Regions from separate parts of the Nocardiopsis lambiniae genome, predicted to be linked through region 3. Evidence: riboswitches for the same ligand, from Rfam matches in the RefSeq annotation. Region 3 holds a riboswitch; each other region holds the start of a gene.

Region 1 (6,919 bases), on a different contig from region 3:
TGCTGGACGAGCGGTTGCGTCCGCTGCCGCCGGGGTCCACCGTGATCGGCCGGATCGCGCGCACCGGACGGATCCCGTTGGGCTACTACAACGATCCGATCGCCACGGCGCGCACGTTCCCGACCGATGATCTGGGACGTCGCTGGGCCCTGTCCGGGGACTTCGGCACCCGGGCCCGGGACGGGGCGATCGTGCTGCTCGGCCGGGGCAGCGTCGTCATCAACACGGCGGGCGAGAAGGTGTATCCGGAAGAGGTCGAGGCGGCGCTGAAGGCGCACCCCTCCGTCGAGGACGCCATCGTGGTGCCCGCTCCGGACGAACGGCTGGGGCAGCGGGTCACCGCGCTGGTCTCCCTGGCGGAGGGGGCGGAACCCGACGAGACGGGTCTGCTCGTGTTCTGCCGGGTGCGCCTGGCGGGGTTCAAGGTGCCGAGGACGGTGCACTTCGTCGATCGGGTGCGCCGCACGGCCGTCGGCAAGCAGGATTACCGTTGGGCGTCGTCGGTGGTCCGGGACGGGGCCTGACGGGGCCGAGGGCCCCTTCTCGGTGTCCCCCGCCCGTGATCTCGTACATCCGTGCGCGCCACAGCGGGGATCCGCGTTTCGGTTATCAGACCAATGTGCTCATGACGAGCCGGAACATCGACATCGGACGCGTGAAGGCCGTAGCCACGTGCCCGTACGGCACTAGACTGGCATCGCCGCCTCCAGAGCCCCCTCCCCGGGGAGCGAACGGACCGCAACCCCGCTACGGGGCACGGGATCACACGTCAGTGAGCGGCGGAAACCCCCTCCTCTCCCGGACCCCTCGTCCCTGGGGTCCGGCGGTATCGATGTCAGAACGGAGAACGGCGCCCCTCACCCCCACCGGACCGGGGCCGCGCCCAACGATCAGATGGCCAGAACAGCAGGCTCTTACCTCTTCAACATGGTGCGCGGAGGCGCGGTCGGCGCTTCGGAGGCGCTCCCGGGCATCAGCGGCGGTACGGTCGCCCTGATCGTCGGACTGTACGACAAGCTGATCGGCGGGGCCGGTCACCTGGTCAGCGGCATCAAGCGCTACGTCACCGACGTCCCGCGCGGCCGGGGACCTGAACGTGCCAGGGCGCAGTTCCGGATGGTCGACTGGAGCGTGCTGATCCCCGCCCTCATCGGCATGGCCGTCTTCCTCGTCGGCGCCGCGATCGTCCTCGCCCCCCTCGTGGAGGCCTACCCGCAGTACGCCTACGCGATCTTCTTCGGCCTGGTGCTGGCCTGCCTGTGGATCCCCTACACGGGTTCGGGCAGCGCGTGGCGCCCCTGGCACTACCTCATCGCGCTGGCCTTCGCCGCCGGGGCCTTCCTCATCACCGGCCTGCCGGGGGCGAACCTGCCCACCCACCCCGTGGTGGTCTTCTTCGCCGCCGCGATCGCGATCTGCGCCCTGGTCCTGCCGGGACTGTCCGGTTCCTTCCTTCTGCTCACGATGGGCCTGTACGAGCCCACGATGAACGCGGTGCGCGACGTGGACCTCGTCTACCTGGGTGTCTTCGCCCTGGGCGCCCTCACCGGCCTGTCCCTGTTCGTCAAGGTGCTCCAGTACCTGTTGGAGAACTTCCACCACATGACCCTGGTCGTCCTGACGGGTCTCATGGCCGGGTCGCTGCGCGCGCTGTGGCCCTGGCAGAACGAGGACCGCGCCTTCGTGACACCGACCGACGTCCCGGTCACCGTCGCCCTCATGGTGCTCGGCTTCGCCGTGGTGACGGCCGCCATCGTCTGGGAGCGGCACAAGCTCGCCCGCGAGGCCGCCGACGCCAGGCCCGGGTCCGTCTCCGTCTGAGACCCCGGCGGGGCCCGCGGGAGCAGCGGGGGCCGCGCCGTCATCGGCCCGGACGGATGGAACCCCGTCCCCGAACGGCTTCCGTCTCCGGTCCGGCCGCCTCGCCCCACCGGTGGCGCGAGGCGGGACACCGAAGACGCGGCACCGGGAACACCCCGGCCGCGTGACGTCCCGGCGGCGACCCGCCGCCACCCCACAACGTCGCGAAGGCGACCGCACACCCGGGGGCCACGGGCCCCGAGGCGCGGGGTGCCGGGACGCGACCACCGGTCGCGTCCCGGCTGAGAGCACACCCGTCGAACCTGCCCTAGTTCGTACTAGCGAAGGAACGCCATCATGAGCGCGTACAACATCGTGTCCATCGCCGGCAGCGACCCCAGCGGGGGCGCCGGGATCCAGGCCGACCTCAAGGCCTTCTCCGCCCACGGGACCTTCGGGATGAGCGTGGTCACCGCGCTGACCGCCCAGTCCACGCGCGGCGTCACCGGGGTCCACCCCGTCCCGGCCGACTTCGTCGTCCGGCAGATGGACACGCTCTTCTCCGACGCGACCGTGCACGCGGTCAAGATCGGCATGCTCGGTACCGCCGAGGTCACCGAGGCCGTCGCCGAGGCGATCGACCGGCACGGCCTGCGCGGCGTCGTGGTGGACCCGGTGATGGTCGCCAAGAGCGGTGACCGGCTGCTGGAGACCTCGGCGATCGAGGCGCTGCGCACCGAACTGCTGCCCCGGGCCGACCTCATCACCCCGAACCTGCCCGAGGCCGCCGATCTCTTGGACGAGCCGGAGGCCACCGACCTGGCGGGCATGCGCGACCAGGCCCGCCGGCTCCTGGAGAGGGGACCGCGCCGGGTCCTGCTCAAGGGAGGCCACCTGACCGGCGGGGAGAGCGTGGACGTCCTGGTCTCCCGGGACGGCGACCTCCGGGAGTTCTCCGCGCCCCGGGTGGCCACCCGCAACACCCACGGCACCGGCTGCACCCTGTCCGCGTCCATCGCCGCGCTGCTGCCGCAGCGGCCGGACGCCGCCACCGCCGTGGCCGACGCCAAGTCCTACCTCACCGAGGCCCTGCGCCGCGCCGACGAGATCGACGCGGGCCACGGCCAGGGCCCGGTGCACCACTTCCACGCCTGGTGGTGACCCACCGACACGGGAAAGGGGGACCGGCGCCGGGCCGGTCCCCCTTCTCGTTCTCTCACGCCCTCGGGGCCGCTACCCCGTGACGTCGTCCATCACCGCGTCGGGATCACGCCAGTTCGGGTGATCGAAGAACTTCCTGGTCTCCGACACGATGAGCGGGGAGAGCACCAGCAGACCCACCAGGTTGGGCAGCGCCATCAGACCGTTGGCGATGTCGCTGAACAGCCACACCGAGTCCAGGCTGGCGACCGAGCCGATGAAGATGACGATGATGAAGAGGATCCGGTAGGGCAGCACGAGCTTGCGACCCGCCAGGAACTCGACGCACCGGTCACCGTAGTAGGACCAGCCGAGCAGGGTGGTGAAGGCGAACACCGCGACGGAGACCGCCACGATGACCGCGCCCGCCGGGGCCAGCCCGGGGCTGACGGCGCCCAGGCCCTCGGTCATCGCCTGGCTGGTCAGCAGCGAGCCGTCCGCGGAGTTCTCGCCCTGCCAGACACCGGTGGTGATGATGACCAGGCAGGTCATGGTGACCACGATGATGGTGTCGATGAAGGTCTGGGTCATGGAGACCATGGCCTGGCGCACCGGCTGCCTGGTCTTGGCGGCGGCGGCCGCGATGCCACCGGTGCCCAGACCCGACTCGTTGGAGAAGATGCCGCGCGCGAAGCCCATCTGGATGGCGATCAGCATCGTGGAGCCCGCGAACCCGCCGGCCGCGGCGGTGCCGGTGAAGGCGTCGGTGACCACGAGCTGGAACGCCGGCAGGATCTGCGCCCAGTTGGCCGCGAGCACCACCAGGCAGATGCCCACGTAGCAGATGATCATGATCGGGACGAGAGCGGAGGCGACCCGGCCGATGCTCTTGATGCCCCCGAGGATGACCGCTCCGGCCAGCAGCATCAGGACCAGGCCGATGATCCAGGTGTCGACACCGGTCACGCTGTTCACCTGCTGGGCGACGGTGTTGGCCTGGCTGCCGTTGCCGATACCGAAGGCGGCGATGGCGCCGAAGACCGCGAAGAGCACACCGAGGGTGGCGCCGAAGCCGCCGCCGATCCCGTACTTGAGGTAGTACATCGGGCCGCCGCTCTGCTCGCCCTTGGCGTCGGTGCGGCGGAACTTCACGCCCAGCAGGGCCTCGCTGTACTTGGTGGCCATGCCGAGGAAGCCGACGACCCACATCCAGAAGAGCGCGCCCGGACCGCCGATGCCGATGGCGAGCGCGGCACCGGCGATGTTGCCGACACCGACGGTGGCGGCGAGCGCGGTGCTCAGGGCCTGGTAATGGGAGATGTCGCCTTGGACGGAATCGTCTTCCTTGCGCCGGACCAGCGCGAGCCACAGGGCGTGTGGCAGGCGGAGGAGCTGGAGCAGGTTCAGGCGGATGGTGAGGAAAAGGCCGACGGCGAACAGCAGCGGAATGAGGACGAAGGGTCCCCAGATGATGCCGCTGATGAGGCCGGCCATTTCAAGGAGCTGGTCCACGGGGGATCTCCCTGTCGGTCAAGTGGATGGGGCCGAGGTCACCGCCGTGTCGGTGCGGGGGCCGGTGCCTCGTTGACGTGTCGGCACTGGTGAGCGCCTTGCGTTATCGGCAAAGAATTGCAGCGACGCGTAACGAACGCATCACATGACTTCGACATGAGGGTCTCTTCGGGAACCGGAGCGGACACCGGTACGTTCTTCGGCCGCTCGGCGTGTCACGTGTCACCTTCCTCGCGACCACCACGGCTCAGGGCGAGTTCGCTCAGGACCCGCGCGGCCCGTTCCGGGTCGGCCCCGCGACCGACCGCGACTCCGAGCAGGAAGGTGGTGAGCGGCGCCGCCGGGCGGGCGATGGAGTGCGCGGCATCCCTTGCCAGGTCGAGGATGCGTTCCACGTCCTCTTTGTTCAACGGTTCGCTCTCGGCGAGCCCGAGTTCGACGCGGACCGTCTCGGCCCATTCCACGAGGGTCACCGTTCAACTCCCTAGAGCAATGATTCGATCACGTGATGCGATCTTAGCCACCGTGAGGTCATCTCGGGGCAACCCCTGGTCGGGTGCGTCGTCCACGAGCGGTCACCGTCCGCTCGGTGAACCCACGCCCGCGCGTCGCGCCCGGTTCCCCCCGTCCCTCATCCGGGTTCACCGGGCCCGCCTAGCGTCGGAGACGGCCGTTCCCCCCGGCGTTGGGAGCAATGCGCATGTCCCCGATCGACACCCACAGCGACCGCATCCCGGTCCCCTCCCCCGCCGACGCGCACCGACCTCTGCGCGTGGCGATCGTGACCGAGTCCTTCCTCCCCCAGGTCAACGGGGTGACCAACTCCGTGTGCCGGGTCGCCGACATGCTGGCGGCCCAAGGGCACCGGGCGCTGATCCTGGCCCCGGGACACGACGGTCCCACCCACCAGTCGGGATTCCCGGTGGTCCGGACGCCCTCGATCCCCCTGCCCGGGTATCGCGGCTTCTCCCTGGGTCTGCCCGCCCGGCGCACCCTGACCACGGCGATCCGGTCGTTCTCGCCGGACGTGATCCACCTGGCCTCCCCCGCCCTCATGGGCATGGCGACGGTGGAGGCCGCCCGCCGCTGGGCGCTGCCGACGGTGGCGGTGTTCCAGACCGACCTGCCCGGTTTCGCCCGACGGTACGGGCTGCCGGGCACCGAGCACATCTGGACCGCGCTGCGCCGCGTCCACGCCGCGGTGGACCGCACCCTGGTGCCCTCCTCCGCGACGATGGAGGCCCTGTCGGCGCGGGGGTTCCCCCGGCTGGACCTGTGGCGGCGCGGGGTCGACGTCCGGCGCTTCCACCCCGACCACCGCGATGAGGAACTGCGCCGACGGCTGGCCCCGAACGGGGAGGCGATCGTGGGCTACGTCGGCCGGTTGGCCAAGGACAAGCGCGTCGACCTGCTCGAACACGTGCTGAAACTGCGCGGTGTGAAGGTGGTCGTCGTCGGGGACGGGCCGGAGCTGCCCCGGCTGCGGCGTCGGCTGCGCGGCGCGATCTTCACCGGCCAGCGCACCGGCGAAGACCTGTCCCGGCTGTACGCCTCCCTGGACCTGTTCGTGCACACCGGAGCGGACGAGACGTTCTGCCAGGCGGTCCAGGAGGCGCTGGCCTCGGGGGTGCCGGTGGTGGCGCCGGCCGCGGGCGGCCCGCTGGACCTGGTCGAGCACGAGCGCAACGGACTGTTGTACGCCCCGGACTCGGTGCGCGAGCTGCGGGTGGCGGTGGGCCGACTGGCGCACAACCGCTCGGTGCGCGAGACCCTGGCGGCCCGCGCCCGGGCGTCGGTGGAGCACCGCACCTGGGAGGCGGTGGGCGAGGAGCTCATCGGCCACTATCGCTCGGTCCTGGCCTCCAGCCGCGAACTCGCGGAGAGGAACAGCGCCGCGGGCGTCCCTTGAAGGCCCGGCGGGGCCGGTGAGGACCGCGGAGGACACCGGGCGGACCGGTGCCGACGCCGGGCGGGGGGAAGCGGGGGGAAGGGGAGCCCTTACCCGGGGACGTCCTCCCGGGCGGGGCTCGCCGGTCCTCGCTCAGCGCACGGACGTCGGTACCGTGACCCGCGTGCGGAGCACCGGCGCGCCCACGGGTCCGGCGAGCAGCGCGCCGAGCACCTCCCCCAAACGGTCCAGGTACGCGCGGATCCAGGGCAGCGCCAGTGGGTCGGTGGCGGCCAGGGCGGCGTAACGCCGTTCCTCGGTGTCGCCGTACAGCAGGCTGGTGGCGACCCGCATGCGCAGGGCCTCGGGTCCCTCCCCGAACTCGACGGCGGGCAGCACGCCCATCCCGAAGCGGTCGAGCAGCAGCCCGGTGAGCCCGGGGCCGGTGGTGACGCCGTGCAGCTCGGTCAGCCGTTCGCGCAGCGGCTCGAAGTCGGGGTAGAGGTAGAAGGCGGCACGCGGTGGAACGACGGCGGCCCCGGCCCGCGCGAACACGTCGGTGACGGCGCGGGCGACGAT
Region 2 (6,919 bases), on a different contig from region 3:
GCCGGTACTGGTACTTCTCCGAGTTCAGGTACTCCTCGCTGCCGGGCCGTACCGGGGTGTTCTCGCACAGCTCGAAGCCCGAGTAGATCCCCCAGGTGGGGGAGAGCAGCGCGGCCAGGACGGCGCGGATCTCGAAGGCGGCACGGCCGCCCTCCTGGAGATAGGCGTGGAGGATGTCCGGGGTGTTGGCGAAGAAGTTGGGGCGCAGGTAGTGGGCGGTCTCGCGGCTGAGCTCGGTGAGGTAGTCGGTGAGCTCGCCCTTGTCGTTGCGCCAGGTGAAGTAGGTGTACGACTGGTGGAAGCCGACCTTGGCCAGGGTCCGCATCATGGCGGGGCGCGTGAACGCCTCGGCCAGGAACAGCACGTCGGGGTGCTTCTTCGCCACGTCGGCGAGCAGCTTCTCCCAGAACGCCACCGGCTTGGTGTGGGGGTTGTCCACCCGGAAGATGCGCACACCGTGGTCGATCCAGTGCTGGACGACCCGGCGGATCTCCTTGTACAGGCCCGCGAAGTCGTTGTCGAAGTTCAGCGGGTAGATGTCCTGGTACTTCTTGGGCGGGTTCTCGGCGTAGGCGATGGACCCGTCGACCCGGGTGGTGAACCACTCCGGATGCTCGGTGACCCAGGGGTGGTCGGGAGAGCACTGGAGGGCCAGGTCGAGGGCGATCTCCAGGCCGTGCTCGTGCGCCTCGGCGACGAAGGCGTCAAAGTCGGCGAGAGTGCCCAGGTCCGGGTGGACGGCGTCGTGGCCGCCCTCGGCCGATCCGATGGCCCACACCGATCCGGGTTCGCCCGGGCCGGCGGTGAGGGAGTTGTTCGCGCCCTTGCGGTGGTCGTGCCCCACGGGGTGGACGGGCGGCAGGTACACCACGTCGAAGCCCATGTCGGCGATGGCGGGCAGCCGCTTGGCCGCGGTGGTGAAGGTCCCGGAGACCTCCTGGCCGGGCGCGGTGTCCACCTGGGCCCCCTCGGAGCGGGGGAAGAACTCGTACCAGGAGCCGAACAGGGCGCGTTCGCGGTGCACGACGACGCGGGTGCGCGGTGACCGGGTGACGAGTTCGCGCAGCGGTACGTCGTGCATGAAGGCGAGCACCTCGGGGGTGATCGCCGCGGCGTAACGGTCGGCCGGGGACAGGGAGGTGTCGCGCAGGACGGCCGCGGCGCGGGCCGGCAGGGGCCTGCGGGGAACGCGGCGGGCGGCCCGGGAGAGCAGCCGGGCGCCTTCCTCCAGCACGAGTTCGGTGTCCTGGTCGAGCGGGAGCTTGACCTCCGCGATGTGGTGCCAGGTGGCGAAGGGGTCGCTCCAGGCCTCGATCGCGAAGGACCACTTCCCCTCCGCGGGGAGGCTGATCTCCGCTTCGTGGCGGTCGGTCCCGGGTGCGCGCTCGCTCATGCGAACGAGTCGTTCCCGGCGGCCCTTCGGGTTGTACACGACGACACCCGCTGCGAGGGAATCGTGTCCTTCGCGGATGACCGTCGCCCCGACGGTGAAGCGTTCACCGGGAACGGCTTTCACGGGGCCCAGGTCGTTGTCCGGAGAGATGTCGAGGATGGGCAGGCGTCCGATCACTGGCTACACCGTAATTGTCGTGGTTCGGGCGTTTTAGGGAGACGCCTTGGTTCTCGTCGGGCGGAAATAACCCAGAGTTAATCCAAGGCAAGACGGAGTTAACGAAGTTTCCGGATCGAGATCTGTCCGGATTGCCGCTTCGGTGCCCTCCGCTCTCTATCGTCTGCCCTCTCGTGTGGTTTGGCGGAGTACCATGGCCGGATAATTTATGTGATCCTCATCACACTGGGCGGGAGGGCTTCTGGCTGGTATTTGCCTGGTTTCACCTGGGTAAACTGCTCAAATCGGTCATAAGGCAACACCAGATTCGGGTGTCTCTCTGGTTGATACGGCATTCTCTGTGGTGAAAAGTCGGAAAACTGATCGGTCATGTTGGAGGCCGCAGGCGGGTGGGTAGGGATGACCAAATGCCCCGGGTGGGGGTCTGACCTTATTGCGGACATGCCCATGTGTCGGAATCATCTCCAGAGATCTTCTTGTCCGGGATTCACGGCTTCGTCGCTCGGGCGTGCTCTGCCGGTCCCGTGGCGTCTTGATGTCGAGGGATTGAAATGTCCGTTTCGTCAATCCGTGCAACCGTAGTGAGCGATGACCGATCTGAGGGCTTTGCTATATATTGATGAAGCTTTTCTGTGACACGCCCGTTCCGATGCCCAACGAGGCGGTCCGTCCCTGCGAGGGTGGTCGGCGCAGTGCCCTGCCCGTGTCTCACGGGCGGGGCGGCACTCGGCAGTAGGGGGCGACGTGACGGAGCCGAACCGGAAGGTCCGATCCCAGGAGGGGCGGGGCCGGACGATCCTGGGCCTGACGGGGGCGGGCGCGCTGGCGGGAGTGCTGTCCGCGGCGTTGGTCATGCCGTGGGCGGGCGGACTGGGACTGACCGCCAGGGACGCGGCGTCGGGGTTCATGGCGATGCCGGCCGACCTGGAGATCCCCCGTCTGGTCGAACGGGTGCTCATCACCGACGTCGACCACCGGCCCATCGCCGAGGTCGCCCAGCGCGAACGCGAGGTCGTGCGCCTGTCGGAGATCAGCCCGTGGGTGCCGGCCGCACTGATGGCGATCGAGGACGACCGTTTCCACGAACACTCCGGGCTCGACCTCAAGGGCCTCCTGCGCGCCGCCACCCGTACCGCGCAGGGCGACACCCAGGGCGGATCGACCATCACCCAGCAGTACGTCAAGAACCTGCTCATCGAGCAGGCCGCCAGCGAGGAGGAGCTGGAGCGCGCCAGCGAACGCACCATCAGCCGCAAACTCGTCGAGCTGCGCTACGCCATCGAGGTGGAGGACCGCCTCACCAAGGACGAGATCATGGAGGGCTACCTCAACCTCGCCTACTTCGGCGCGGGCGCCCACGGCATCGAGATCGCGGCCCGCCGCTACTTCTCGATCGCCGCGCAGGACCTCGACCCCGGCCAGGCGGCGACCATCGTCGGCCTGGTGCGCGCCCCCTCCTACTACGACCCGTTGACCAACCCCGACGCCGCCCGGCAACGACGCGACCTGGTGCTCGACCGGATGGAGTCCACCGGACACCTGGACGCCGCCGAGGCCGCGGAGTACAAGGGCGCCGACCTGGGGCTGGACCCCACGCCGCGCGGCGGTAGCTGCTACCACAGCGAGCAGCCGTTCTTCTGCGACTACGTCATGCGCTGGCTCCAGGAGTCCGAGGAGTTCGCCGAGGACCCCGAGGAGCGCCGGCGCCTGCTCGAACGCGGCGGCATCACCGTGCGCACCACCCTGGACTCCGCCATGCAGGAGGCCGCGCAGGAGGCCATCGACGAGCGGGTGCCGCCGGGGGACACCACCAAGTTCGCCGCGCAGGTCCTCGTGGAACCCGGCACCGGCAAGGTGCGGGCCATGGCCCAGAACATGCGGTACGGGTTCGATCCGGAGGAGGTCGGGACCACCTCCATCAACCTGGCGGTCGACCACGCCGACGGCGGATCGCACGGGTACCAGGCGGGGTCGACGTTCAAGACGTTCACGCTGGCCGCCGCCCTGGACAAGGGGCTGAAGTACAAGACCAGCTTCTCCTCGCCCAAGAACGTGTCGGTGAGCGGGTTGAGCAACTGCGACGGCGGTGTGATGTCCAAGTGGGAGGTCCGCAACGCCGGTGAGAGCGACGAGGGCTCGCACAACATGATCAGCGCCACCAAGGGCTCGGTGAACACCTACTTCGCCCAGCTCCAGCGGCGGGTGGGCCTGTGCGAGACGGCGGAGATGGCCGAACGGGTGGGGATCCACCGCGCGGACGGGGAACCGCTGGGCGTGTGGAGTTCCTTCACCCTGGGCGACCAGGAGGTCTCCCCGCTCACCGTGGCCAACGCCTACGCCACCTTCGCGTCCCGGGGGACCTTCTGCGAGCCCTACCCGGTGGCCGCGGTCACCGTGGGACGCGAGGGCGACGCCGACTTCCGTGAGATCCGCATGCGCTCGCACTGCGACGAGGACGCGGTGCCGACACACGTCGCCGACGGTGTCAACCATCTGCTCCAGCAGACCTTCAAGGGCGGTACCGCCAACGGCCTGGGCATCGACCGTCCGGCCGCCGGCAAGACCGGTACCACCGACAACGCGGCCTACGCCTGGTTCGCCGGGCACACGCCCAACCTGGCCTCGGCCGTGGTGGTCGGCGACATCCGGGGCGGCGAGAAGAACCCGCTCCAGGGGGTGTCGATCGGCGGCCGGTACTACGGGATCGTCTACGGCGGCACGCTGCCCGGGCCGATCTGGCAGGCCACGATGCGTCGGGCCGCGGCCGATCTGCCGGCGGAGTCCTTCGCCCCGTCGCCGTCCCGCTTCGGGAACCCATCGGCGACCCCGCCCAAGAAGAAGGAAGAAGAGGACGACAGCGCCTGACCCGCGAGGTCGGTCACGGGCCCGCCGGTGGGACGAAGACCGGGACCCGTGGCCGAAGGCCATCCGTCGGGGGCCTTGCGGGACCGGGGCGGGCACGGTGGACGGCCGAAGCGGTACGGGCCTCCCCGGGCCGGGGGCCGACCACCACGCGGCGGTCGGCCCCCTCGGTGTCGCGCGACCCGGCCCGAAGCGGGGCCGCGGGCCCGGACCAAGCGGGACCCGAGTCCTGGTGTTCTGCGACGTATGGCGCATAATGGGTGCGAACCGACAGGGGAGCGCGTGAGCGCTGAGAGTGCGGACCGACCGCAGACCCTTACACACCTGATCCGGGTAATGCCGGCGAAGGAAGTCGTGGGAATCGCCACCGACGGTCACGTCGCGCGGCGGAGGAGGACTCCGACGCGCCGTTCGACGGTGTCGCTCTTGGCCGTATCCGCCCCTCGTCACACCGACGAAGGGACACATCAATGGGCACCGACACCACCTCGGGTGGAACCTGGGACGACATCAGGGCACGGGCGCGCAGTTGGCGCACCGTCGACATCGTCGTCGCCGCCGTCCTGGGCGTCGCCATCGGCGTCGTCTTCTGGCTCTGGAACATCATCTGGTCGATCACCGCGCCGCTGTTCGTCGCCTTCCCGCCCGGGCAGGCCGTCGTCTACGGCATGTGGCTGATCTCCGGCGTCCTGGGCGGGCTCATCATCCGCAAGCCGGGAGCCGCCCTGCTCACCTCGATCGCCGCCGCCTCGGTGTCGGCGGTGCTGGGCACCCAGTGGGGGATCATGGTCATCCTCGACGGGACCCTCCAGGGCATCCTGCCCGAGTTGGTCTTCCTCGCCTTCGGCTACCGCCGCTGGGGCATGGGCGTGGCGGTCCTGGCCGCCGCCGTCGCCGGGATCTCCCCGGCCATCCGGGACAACATCACCTACAACGTCACCTGGCCGCTCCACTACCAGGTGATCTACGGGGTCATCGTCGTGATCAGCGCGGCCGTCATCGCCGGCGTCGGCGCCCGCCTGCTCACCACCGCCCTGGCCCGCTCCGGCGCCCTGGCCCCCTTCGCCTCGGCCAAGGGCTGATCCGTGGCGGAGGACGGACGCCCCGGCGCGCGCGTCGAACTCTCCGGATGGGGATGGCGGCACGCGGGCCGGGACACGCACACCCTGCGCGGGGTCGATCTCACCATCGACCCCGGCGAACGGGTGCTGCTGCTCGGCGCCTCCGGCACCGGCAAGTCGACCCTGCTGCACGCCCTCGCCGGGCTCACCGGCGACGACGGCGCGATCGGGGGCGATCAGGAGGGCCTGCTCCTGGTGGACGGGGAGCAGGCCCGCCGGGGTCGCGCCGGGGTCGCGCTGGTCGCCCAGGACCCCGAGTCGCAGATCGTCATGGCCCGTGCCGGGGACGACGTCGCCTTCGGTCCGGAGAACCTGGGGACGCCCCCGCACGAGATCCACGTGCGGGTGCGCGAGGCGCTCGACGACGTCGGGTTCCCCTACGGCCCGCGCCACCCCACCGGCGCGCTGTCGGGCGGGGAGAAACAGCGCCTGGTCATCGCCGGCGCGATGGCCATGCGTCCGCGCCTGCTGCTGCTCGACGAACCCACCGCCAACCTCGACCCGGTCGGGGCCGACCTGGTGCGCGGGGTGCTGGCCCGCCTGCTGGAACGGACCTCCGCGACGATGGTGCTGGTCGAGCACCGGGTCGCCGAGGTCGTCGACCTGGTGGACCGGGTGGTCGTCCTGACGGCCGGCGGCGGGGTGATCGCCGACGGCACCCCGCAGGCCGTGTTCGCCGAGCACGGCGCCGCGCTGGCCGCCCGCGGCGTATGGGTGCCCGGACACGGTCCCGCCCCCTCCCTGGAGGCCGCCCCCGGCGGAGGGACGCTGCTGACGGCCGCCGGTGTGACCGCCCGCACCCCGCCCGGGCTGGGCGTGCGGGTCCCGCCCCGGCGCGTGGTGCTGGAGGACGTGGACGTCGCGGTGCGGGCCGGTACCGCCACCGCGCTGACCGGGCCCAACGGGTCCGGCAAGTCGACCCTGCTCACCCTGTTGGCCGGATTGTCCCGCCCGTACCGGGGCGCGGTGCTGCCCCACGGTCCGCTGGCGCGGGTCGACCGGCGGCCGTTGGCGCGCTGGCCGGCCCGGAGACTGGCCCGGCACGTCGGCACCGTGTTCCAGCACGCCGAGGACCAGTTCGTCACCGGCACGGTCCGCGACGAACTGCGGTTCGCCCCGCTGCGCGCGGGCAGGGACAGGGCGGAGACCGAGGCGTGGGTGGACGAACTGCTCGAACGACTGCGCCTGACCGATCTCGCCGGTGTGCACCCGTACACGCTGTCCGGGGGCGAGAAACGACGGCTTTCGGTCGCGACCGCGTTGAGTTCCGGGCCCTCGCACGCCCCTGACGTGGTGCTCCTGGACGAACCGACCTTCGGCCAGGACACCCGCACGTGGACCGAGCTGGTGGAACTGCTCGGCGAAC
Region 3 (6,919 bases):
CGACCTGGCCCGCGGGTTCATGCTCCTGTTCATCGCCCTGGCCAACACCGTCTGGTACCTGTGGACGGTCCCCATGGGCGAGTTGGGCGCCCACCCGGCCCCGGAGAGCACGCTCGACTCCGTGACCCAGTTCTTCACCATCATGGTGGTGGACGGCCGCAGCTATCCGATGTTCGCGTTCCTGTTCGGCTACGGCATGGTGCAGCTGGCCATGCGCCAGGAGGCCGCCGGGGCGAGCGTCAAGGACGTCAACGCGCTGTTGCGCCGACGCAACCTGTGGCTCCTCGTGTTCGGGTTCTTCCACGCCCTGCTGCTGTGGTTCGGTGACGTCCTGGGCGCCTACGGCCTGGCCGGCCTGCTCCTGGGGTGGCTGTTCCTGCGCCGCAAGGACACCACCCTGCTGGTGTGGGCCTCGGTGTTCATCGGTCTCCTCGCCGCGCTGACCGCGTTCAGCCTCGTGGGGATGGTCCTGGCACCGGACGGCCCGAGCTCCGGGACCGGGATGGACGCGATGGCGGCGAGCGCCGCCGAGACCTCGATCCTGGGCGCCGCGCTCGGTCGCGTCATCGTCTGGCCCGTGGTCACCATCGCCCAGGGCCTCGTGGCGCTGGTCGTGCCGACCATGATCCTGCTCGCCTTCTGGGCGGCGCGCCGCCGGGTGCTGGAGGAGCCGGGGGCCCACCTCCCGCTGCTGCGATGGACCGCCGGGCTCGGCATCGCCATCGGCTGGCTGGGCGGCCTGCCCAACGCGCTGGCCCAGGTCGGCGTCTTGGAGCCGAACCCCACCCAGGCCTCGATGCTGGCCATCCCGCACATGTTGGCGGGACTGTTCGGCGGGCTGGGGTACGTCGCCCTGATCGCCCTGATCGCGCACGCGATCCAAAGGCGCGGGCGCGAGCCCGGCGTCGTACTGACCGCGATCACCGCCACCGGCAAGCGCTCCCTGTCGTCCTACCTGGCCCAGTCGGTGCTGTGCGCACCGATCCTGACCGCGTGGGGCCTGGGGCTGGCCGCGTACCTGACCTCGTGGACGATGTTCCTGTACGCGATCGGGGTGTGGCTGATCACCGTCGTGGCCGCCTACCTCATGGAGCGGGCGGGCATGCGGGGGCCGGCCGAGGTGCTGCTGCGCCGGCTCGCCTACCGGCGCAGCACGCGGACACCCGTGCCGGTCGGCGCGGTCCCGCCCGAGGGGGAGGATCAAGAGCGGGCCACTCCCTGACCCGTGGCCGCAAAAACGGGCGTGCCGGTGAGTGCCCGGCACGCCCTCGTCGTTCAGGATGGGGTGTCATGGGCGACGATCACATGACAAACCACACCATAGGGGTGACCGGGGCGACCGGGGCGGTGGGCGGGCGGGTGGCCGCCCGCATCGCGCGGCTGGGCCGGGCGCAACGGCTCATCGTGCGGGACCTCAACCGGGCACCCGATCACCCGGGCAGCACCGCCGCGATGGCGGCCTATGAGGACACCGCGAACTTCGCACGGGCCTGCCGTGGGGTGGACACGCTGTTCCTGGTCTCGGCGACGGAGTCGGAGGACCGGATCGACGCGCACCTGAGCGCGGTCGACGCGGCGGTCGCGGCGGGGGTGTCACGGATCGTCTACCTGTCCTTCCTGCAAGCGGGGCCGGCGTCGACGTTCACCTTCGCGCGGACGCACTTCTTCACCGAGGCCCACATCCGGTCGACGGGGGTGAGGTACACGTTCCTGAGACCCTCCCTGTACCTGGACCTGCTGCCGCACTGGGTGGACGAGGGCGGTGTGGTGCGCGGCCCCGCCGGTGAGGGCCGGGTGGCGTGGGTGGCCCGGGACGACATCGCGGACGTGGTGGCGGCGGTGCTGACCGACCCGGCCCTGGCCGCGGCGGCGGAGAACGCGACCTACGACGTGACCGGCCCGGAGGCGCTCTCCCTGGGGGCGACCGTCGAACGGTTGAGCGCGTTGACGGGCCGGACCATCAGGTACGTGCCCGAGACCCGGGAGGAGGCCCTGGTGTCCCGCAAGGCCACGGGGGCGCCCGAGTGGGAGATCGAGGGATGGGTCTCCTCGTACGAGGCGATCGCCGCCGGGGAGCTGGACGAGGTGGCGGCCACGGTACAGAAGGTGACCGGTCACCCCGCCCGTTCGATCGAGGGTTTCCTGCGCCGCCACCCGAGCGCTCTGTCGCACGTGTCCGTGTGAACCGCCGCGGCCCCTCCCCCCGGGGCCCTCCTTCACGCGCCCGGGATCTTCCTTCCCGGGTCTTGACCTCAATATTAGTTGAGGTTGGAGAGTGGTCGGTGTCGCGGAGAACGCGGCGGACGACCACCGGAAGGAAGAACATGCGCGCGATACGAGTGGACCGGTTCGGCGGACCCGAGGTGCTAGTGACCCGCGAGGTCCCCGACCCCGAGATCGGCCCCGGCACCGCGGAGATCGCGGTCGAGGCCGCCAACGTGATGTACCTGGAGGTCCTGGTCCGCTCGGGCTGGGGCCTCGACTACTTCCCCGTGGCCCCGCCGTACACCCCCGGCACGGGGGTCGCCGGAACGGTGACCCGGGTCGGACCGGGCGTGGACCCCGCATGGGTCGGGAGCCGGGTGGTGGCCGACACCCTGGAGCAGAACGAGGCCGGCGCCAAACTCCCCGTAGGCGGGTACGCCGAGCGGGCGGTGGTCCGGGCCGACGAGCTGGTCCGGGTCCCGGAGGGGGTCGACCCGCGGCACGCGCTGGCCCTGCTGTACGACGGACCCACCGCGCTGTCGCTGGCGCGGACCGCCGGGTACCGCACCGGACAGACGGTACTGGTGACCGCGGCGACCGGAGGCGCCGGCAGCCTGTCGGTGCAACTGGCCCGCCGGGCCGGGGCGCGGGTGATCGCCGCCGCCCGGGGCACGGCCAAACTCGACCTGGCCCGGCGACTGGGCGCGCACGAAGCGGTCGACTACTCCCTGCCCGGCTGGACCGACCGGGTGCGGGAGCTGACCGGCGGCCTCGGCGTGGACACGGCCCTGGACGGGGCGGGGGCGTCGCTGGGCGAGGCCGCCTTCACCACGGTGGCCGAGGGCGGGCGGTTCATCAGCTACGGGTCGGCCGGCGGCCGGCTCTCGGAGATCGAGCCCGCCCGGGCCCGTGAGCACAAGGTGCAGGTGTTCGGGCTGTTCGACATCAACAAGTCCGAGGGCGAGGCCGACGCGCTGACGGAGGCGCTGGACCTGGCCCGGTCCGGGGAACTGGTCCCGCACATCGGCCTGACCCTGCCCCTGGAGAAGGCCGACGAGGCCCACCGGGCCCTGGAGGAGCGCCGGGTCCTGGGCAAGGTGCTGCTGACCCCCTGACACGGCGGACCCCGGTCCCCCAAGCCGAATGCGCTTGGGTGACCGGGGCCGCCGGTGTTCTCAGACCTGGCGCGCGATGAGGCGGGCGCGCAGGGCGGCGGCAGCCGCCCGTGGGTCCTCGGCCTCGGTGATGGCGCGCACCACGACGATCCGGCGGGCCCCGGCGTCCAGGACCCGGTCCACGGTGTCGAGGTCGATACCGCCGATCGCGAACCAGGGCCGGCCGGTGTCCAGGGCTGCCGCCCGCTCCACCAGTCCGGTCCCCGCCGCCGGGCGGCCCGGCTTGGTGGGCGTGGCCCAGACCGGGCCCACGCAGAAGTAGTCGCTGCCCGGCTCCTCGGCGGAGGCCAGAGCGGCGTCGATGTCGTTGTTGGAGCGTCCGATCAGCGGGTCGGCCCCGATGATGTCCCGGGCCATGGGCACCGGCAGGTCGCGCTGCCCCAGGTGGAGCACGTCGGCGCGAACGGCGCGGGCGATGTCGGCGCGGTCGTTGACCGAGAGCAGGGCGCCGTGGCGTTCACACGCCTCCCGAAGCACCTCCAGGGCGGCGATCTCCTCGCGCGCCTCCAGGCCCTTGTCCCGGAGCTGGACGATGTCCACTCCCCCGGACAGGGCGGCCTCGGCGAACTCGGCGAGATCACCGCGTTCGCGACGGGCGTCGGTGCACAGGTACAGAAGGGATGCGTCCAGGCGCTTGCGCAGGCTGGTTCCGTGGCTGGTCCTCACGGTCACCAGCCTAGGCCTTGGACCCGGCTACCCCAAGGGGGCGGGCGACACGGCGCGCCCGCCACGGGGGTCGGTCAGAAGGCCAGGCCCTGGGCGCGTCGGCGCACCTCGGTGCCCCGGTTCTCGCGCATCGCCTGGATCGGGGTGCCGGGCAGCGTGTCGTCCGGGGTGAAGAGCCAGCGCAGGGCCTCCTCGGTGGAGTAGCCCGCGTCGCCGAGCAGGACGAGGGTGCCGGGCAGTCCCTTGACGATGTCGCCGCCGTCGATGAAGGCGGCGGGGACCGAGAGCTGCCCGCCCCGGACCACGCCCATGAGGCGGTTCTCCCGGATGAGCGTCTTGACGTGGTTCGGGCTCACGCCCAGCGGCGAGGCCGCCTCCCTGAGGGTCAGCCAGGTGCCGACCAGCGTGTCGAGGTTGGAATCGCTTGAAGTCACCCCACCAATCTGCCATATCCGCGCGGGCCCGGGACACGTTCGCGCGCCGCCCGGACGTCGCCGCCCTCGGTCTCGGACGCCCTCCGGGCGGGCCCGTAGTATGGGGGCGAACCGTAGAACGTCCCGCGGGAGCCGGGTGGACCCGGCTGAGAGGGAGGCTGACCGCCTCCGACCGCACGAACCTGATCCGGGTCATGCCGGCGAAGGGAGTGGAGAGCAGCACCGTGCCCACCTCGAACCCACCGCATCCCGACACGATTCATCCCACCTCTGAACCTTCGGAGGACCGACACGGTGTGATCGTCGTCGGCGGCGGTCTGGTCGGTCGGGTCACCGCCTGGCGGGCGGCCCAGGCCGGGCTCCGGGTCACCCTGATCGAACCCGACCCGGTCACCGACCCGGTCGGCGCCCGAGCCGCCTCCACCGTCGCGGCGGGCATGCTCACCCCGGCCACCGAGGCCGTGTTCGGTGAGGAACACCTCATGGGGTTCGGCGTCCGGTCGGCCGCCCTGTACCCCTCCTTCGTCGCCGAACTGGAGGAGGCGAGCGGCGTCCCCACGGGCCACCACGCCACCGGCACCCTGCTGGTCGCCTTCGACCGCGACGACCTGGCCGTCCTGGACCGCCTTCACGACCTGCAAAAACGCCTCGGGGTGACCACGGAACGACTCACCGGCCGTGAGTGCCGCCGACTGGAGCCGATGCTGGCCCCCTCGGTACGCGGCGGCGTGCTCGCCCCCGAGGACCACTCGGTGGACCCGCGCCTGCTGCTACGGGCCCTGGCCGTGGCCGGCGACCGTGCCGGGGTCACCGAGATCCGCTCCCGTGCGATCGCCGTGGAACGCCCCGGCCCGGGGGGCGCCCGGTTGGGCGTGACACCGGCCGACGGCCGGACGCTGCCCGCCGATCAGGTGGTCCTCGCCGCCGGCTGCTGGAGCGACCGGATCCGACTCCCCGAACCCGTGGTGCCGCCGCTGCGCCCCGTCAAGGGGCAGCTCCTGCGCGCCCGGGTGCCCGCCGGGGAGCCCCCGTTGGTGGAGCGGACCGTGCGCGGCCTGGTCCGGGGCTTCCCGGTCTACCTGGTGCCGCGCGCCGACGGCGAGATCGTCATCGGCGCCACCCAGGAGGAGCTGGGGTACGACACCGCGCCCACGGTGGGCGGCCTGTGGCAGGTGCTCCGGGACGCCCGTGAACTCGTCCCCGGGGTGACCGAACTGGAGATCACCGAGACCTGCGTGGGGTTGCGCCCCGGGTCCCCCGACAACGAACCGCTGCTGGGACCCACCCGGGTGCCCGGCCTGCACCTGGCCGGCGGGCACTTCCGGCACGGGGTGCTGCTGACACCGATCACCGGCGAGGTCATGGCCCACGCCCTGACCACCGGGACCCTGCCCGGGTACGCGCGCCGGTTCACCGCCGACCGCCTCACGGGCGGCGAGACCACGACCTGGAAGTGAGAGCAGTGGAGCTGATCGTCAACGGCGCCCCCCGCGAGGCCGCCGGCACCGTCACGGTCGAGGAGATCGTGCGCGAACTGACCGCCGCCGACGGCGGCGCGATCCCCGGCGGCATCGCCGTCGCCGTCAACGACGAGGTGGTGCGCCGCGCCGCCTGGGCCGACACGCCCTTGGACGCGGGCGACCGCGTCGACGTCCTCACCGCGGTACAGGGGGGCTGACCATGACCGCGCACACCGACGACCCCCTGGTCATCTCCGGGGTCTCCTTCGGTTCCCGGCTCATCACCGGGACCGGGGGGGCGCCCTCCCTGGAGGTGCTGGAGGAGGCGCTGATCGCCTCCGGCACCGAACTGACCACCGTGGCCATGCGCAGGGTCGCCCCGGGCGCCCGCGGCTCGGTGTGGGAGGTGCTGGAACGCAACGGGATCCGCCCGCTGCCCAACACCGCCGGGTGCTTCACCGCGACCGACGCGGTGCGCACCGCCCGTCTGGGCAGGGAGGCGCTGGGCACCGACTGGGTGAAGTTGGAGGTCGTGGCGGACGAGCACACGCTGCTGCCCGACCCGGTGGAGTTGTTGGAGGCGGCCGAACGGCTGGTGGACGAGGGGTTCGTGGTACTGCCCTACACCAACGACGACCCGGTACTGGCCCGCCGTCTGGAGCAGATCGGGTGCGTCGCGGTGATGCCCCTGGCCGCCCCGATCGGTTCGGGGTTGGGCATCCGCAATCCGCACAACCTGGAGCTGATCGTCGAACAGGCCGGGGTCCCGGTGATCGTCGACGCCGGCATCGGCACCGCCAGCGACGCGGCCCTGGCGATGGAGCTGGGCTGCGACGCGGTGCTGCTGGCCAGCGCGGTCACGCGGGCCGAGGACCCGGTGCTCATGGCCGGGGCGATGCGCGACGCCGTGCGCGCCGGCCGCGCCGCGCGACGGGCCGGCCGCATCCCGGTGCGCCGGCACGCGCGGGCCTCCTCTCCC

The links. A riboswitch is a leader RNA that binds a small molecule or an ion and turns the genes downstream of it on or off. The one in region 3 is predicted to bind thiamine pyrophosphate.
Region 1: it holds a riboswitch for thiamine pyrophosphate, as region 3 does, so the genes downstream of both, thiD (bifunctional hydroxymethylpyrimidine kinase/phosphomethylpyrimidine kinase) here and thiO (glycine oxidase ThiO) in region 3, are expected to answer to the same signal.
Region 2: it holds a riboswitch for thiamine pyrophosphate, as region 3 does, so the genes downstream of both, RM479_RS05065 (ECF transporter S component) here and thiO (glycine oxidase ThiO) in region 3, are expected to answer to the same signal.

The regions. Positions count from the first base shown of each region.
Region 1 covers NZ_JAVREP010000001.1:853,467-860,385, forward strand. Annotated here, with positions in the region: gene RM479_RS03740 (acyl-CoA synthetase) at 1-524, shown strand, start outside; gene RM479_RS03745 (DUF368 domain-containing protein) at 895-1,821, shown strand; TPP riboswitch at 2,057-2,167, shown strand; gene thiD (bifunctional hydroxymethylpyrimidine kinase/phosphomethylpyrimidine kinase) at 2,158-2,961, shown strand; gene RM479_RS03755 (alanine/glycine:cation symporter family protein) at 3,034-4,452, opposite strand; gene RM479_RS03760 (DUF6457 domain-containing protein) at 4,668-4,925, opposite strand; gene RM479_RS03765 (glycosyltransferase family 4 protein) at 5,153-6,361, shown strand; gene RM479_RS03770 (pyridoxal phosphate-dependent aminotransferase) at 6,494-6,919, opposite strand, start outside.
Region 2 covers NZ_JAVREP010000002.1:146,968-153,886, reverse strand. Annotated here, with positions in the region: gene RM479_RS05075 (alpha-1,4-glucan--maltose-1-phosphate maltosyltransferase) at 1-1,570, opposite strand, end outside; gene RM479_RS05070 (transglycosylase domain-containing protein) at 2,315-4,435, shown strand; TPP riboswitch at 4,695-4,800, shown strand; gene RM479_RS05065 (ECF transporter S component) at 4,903-5,514, shown strand; gene RM479_RS05060 (ABC transporter ATP-binding protein) at 5,518-6,919, shown strand, end outside.
Region 3 covers NZ_JAVREP010000005.1:261,729-268,647, reverse strand. Annotated here, with positions in the region: gene RM479_RS10425 (DUF418 domain-containing protein) at 1-1,222, shown strand, start outside; gene RM479_RS10420 (SDR family oxidoreductase) at 1,291-2,184, shown strand; gene RM479_RS10415 (zinc-binding dehydrogenase) at 2,325-3,320, shown strand; gene thiE (thiamine phosphate synthase) at 3,381-4,046, opposite strand; gene RM479_RS10405 (Rv2175c family DNA-binding protein) at 4,121-4,480, opposite strand; TPP riboswitch at 4,596-4,706, shown strand; gene thiO (glycine oxidase ThiO) at 4,675-5,937, shown strand; gene thiS (sulfur carrier protein ThiS) at 5,943-6,158, shown strand; gene RM479_RS10390 (thiazole synthase) at 6,161-6,919, shown strand, end outside.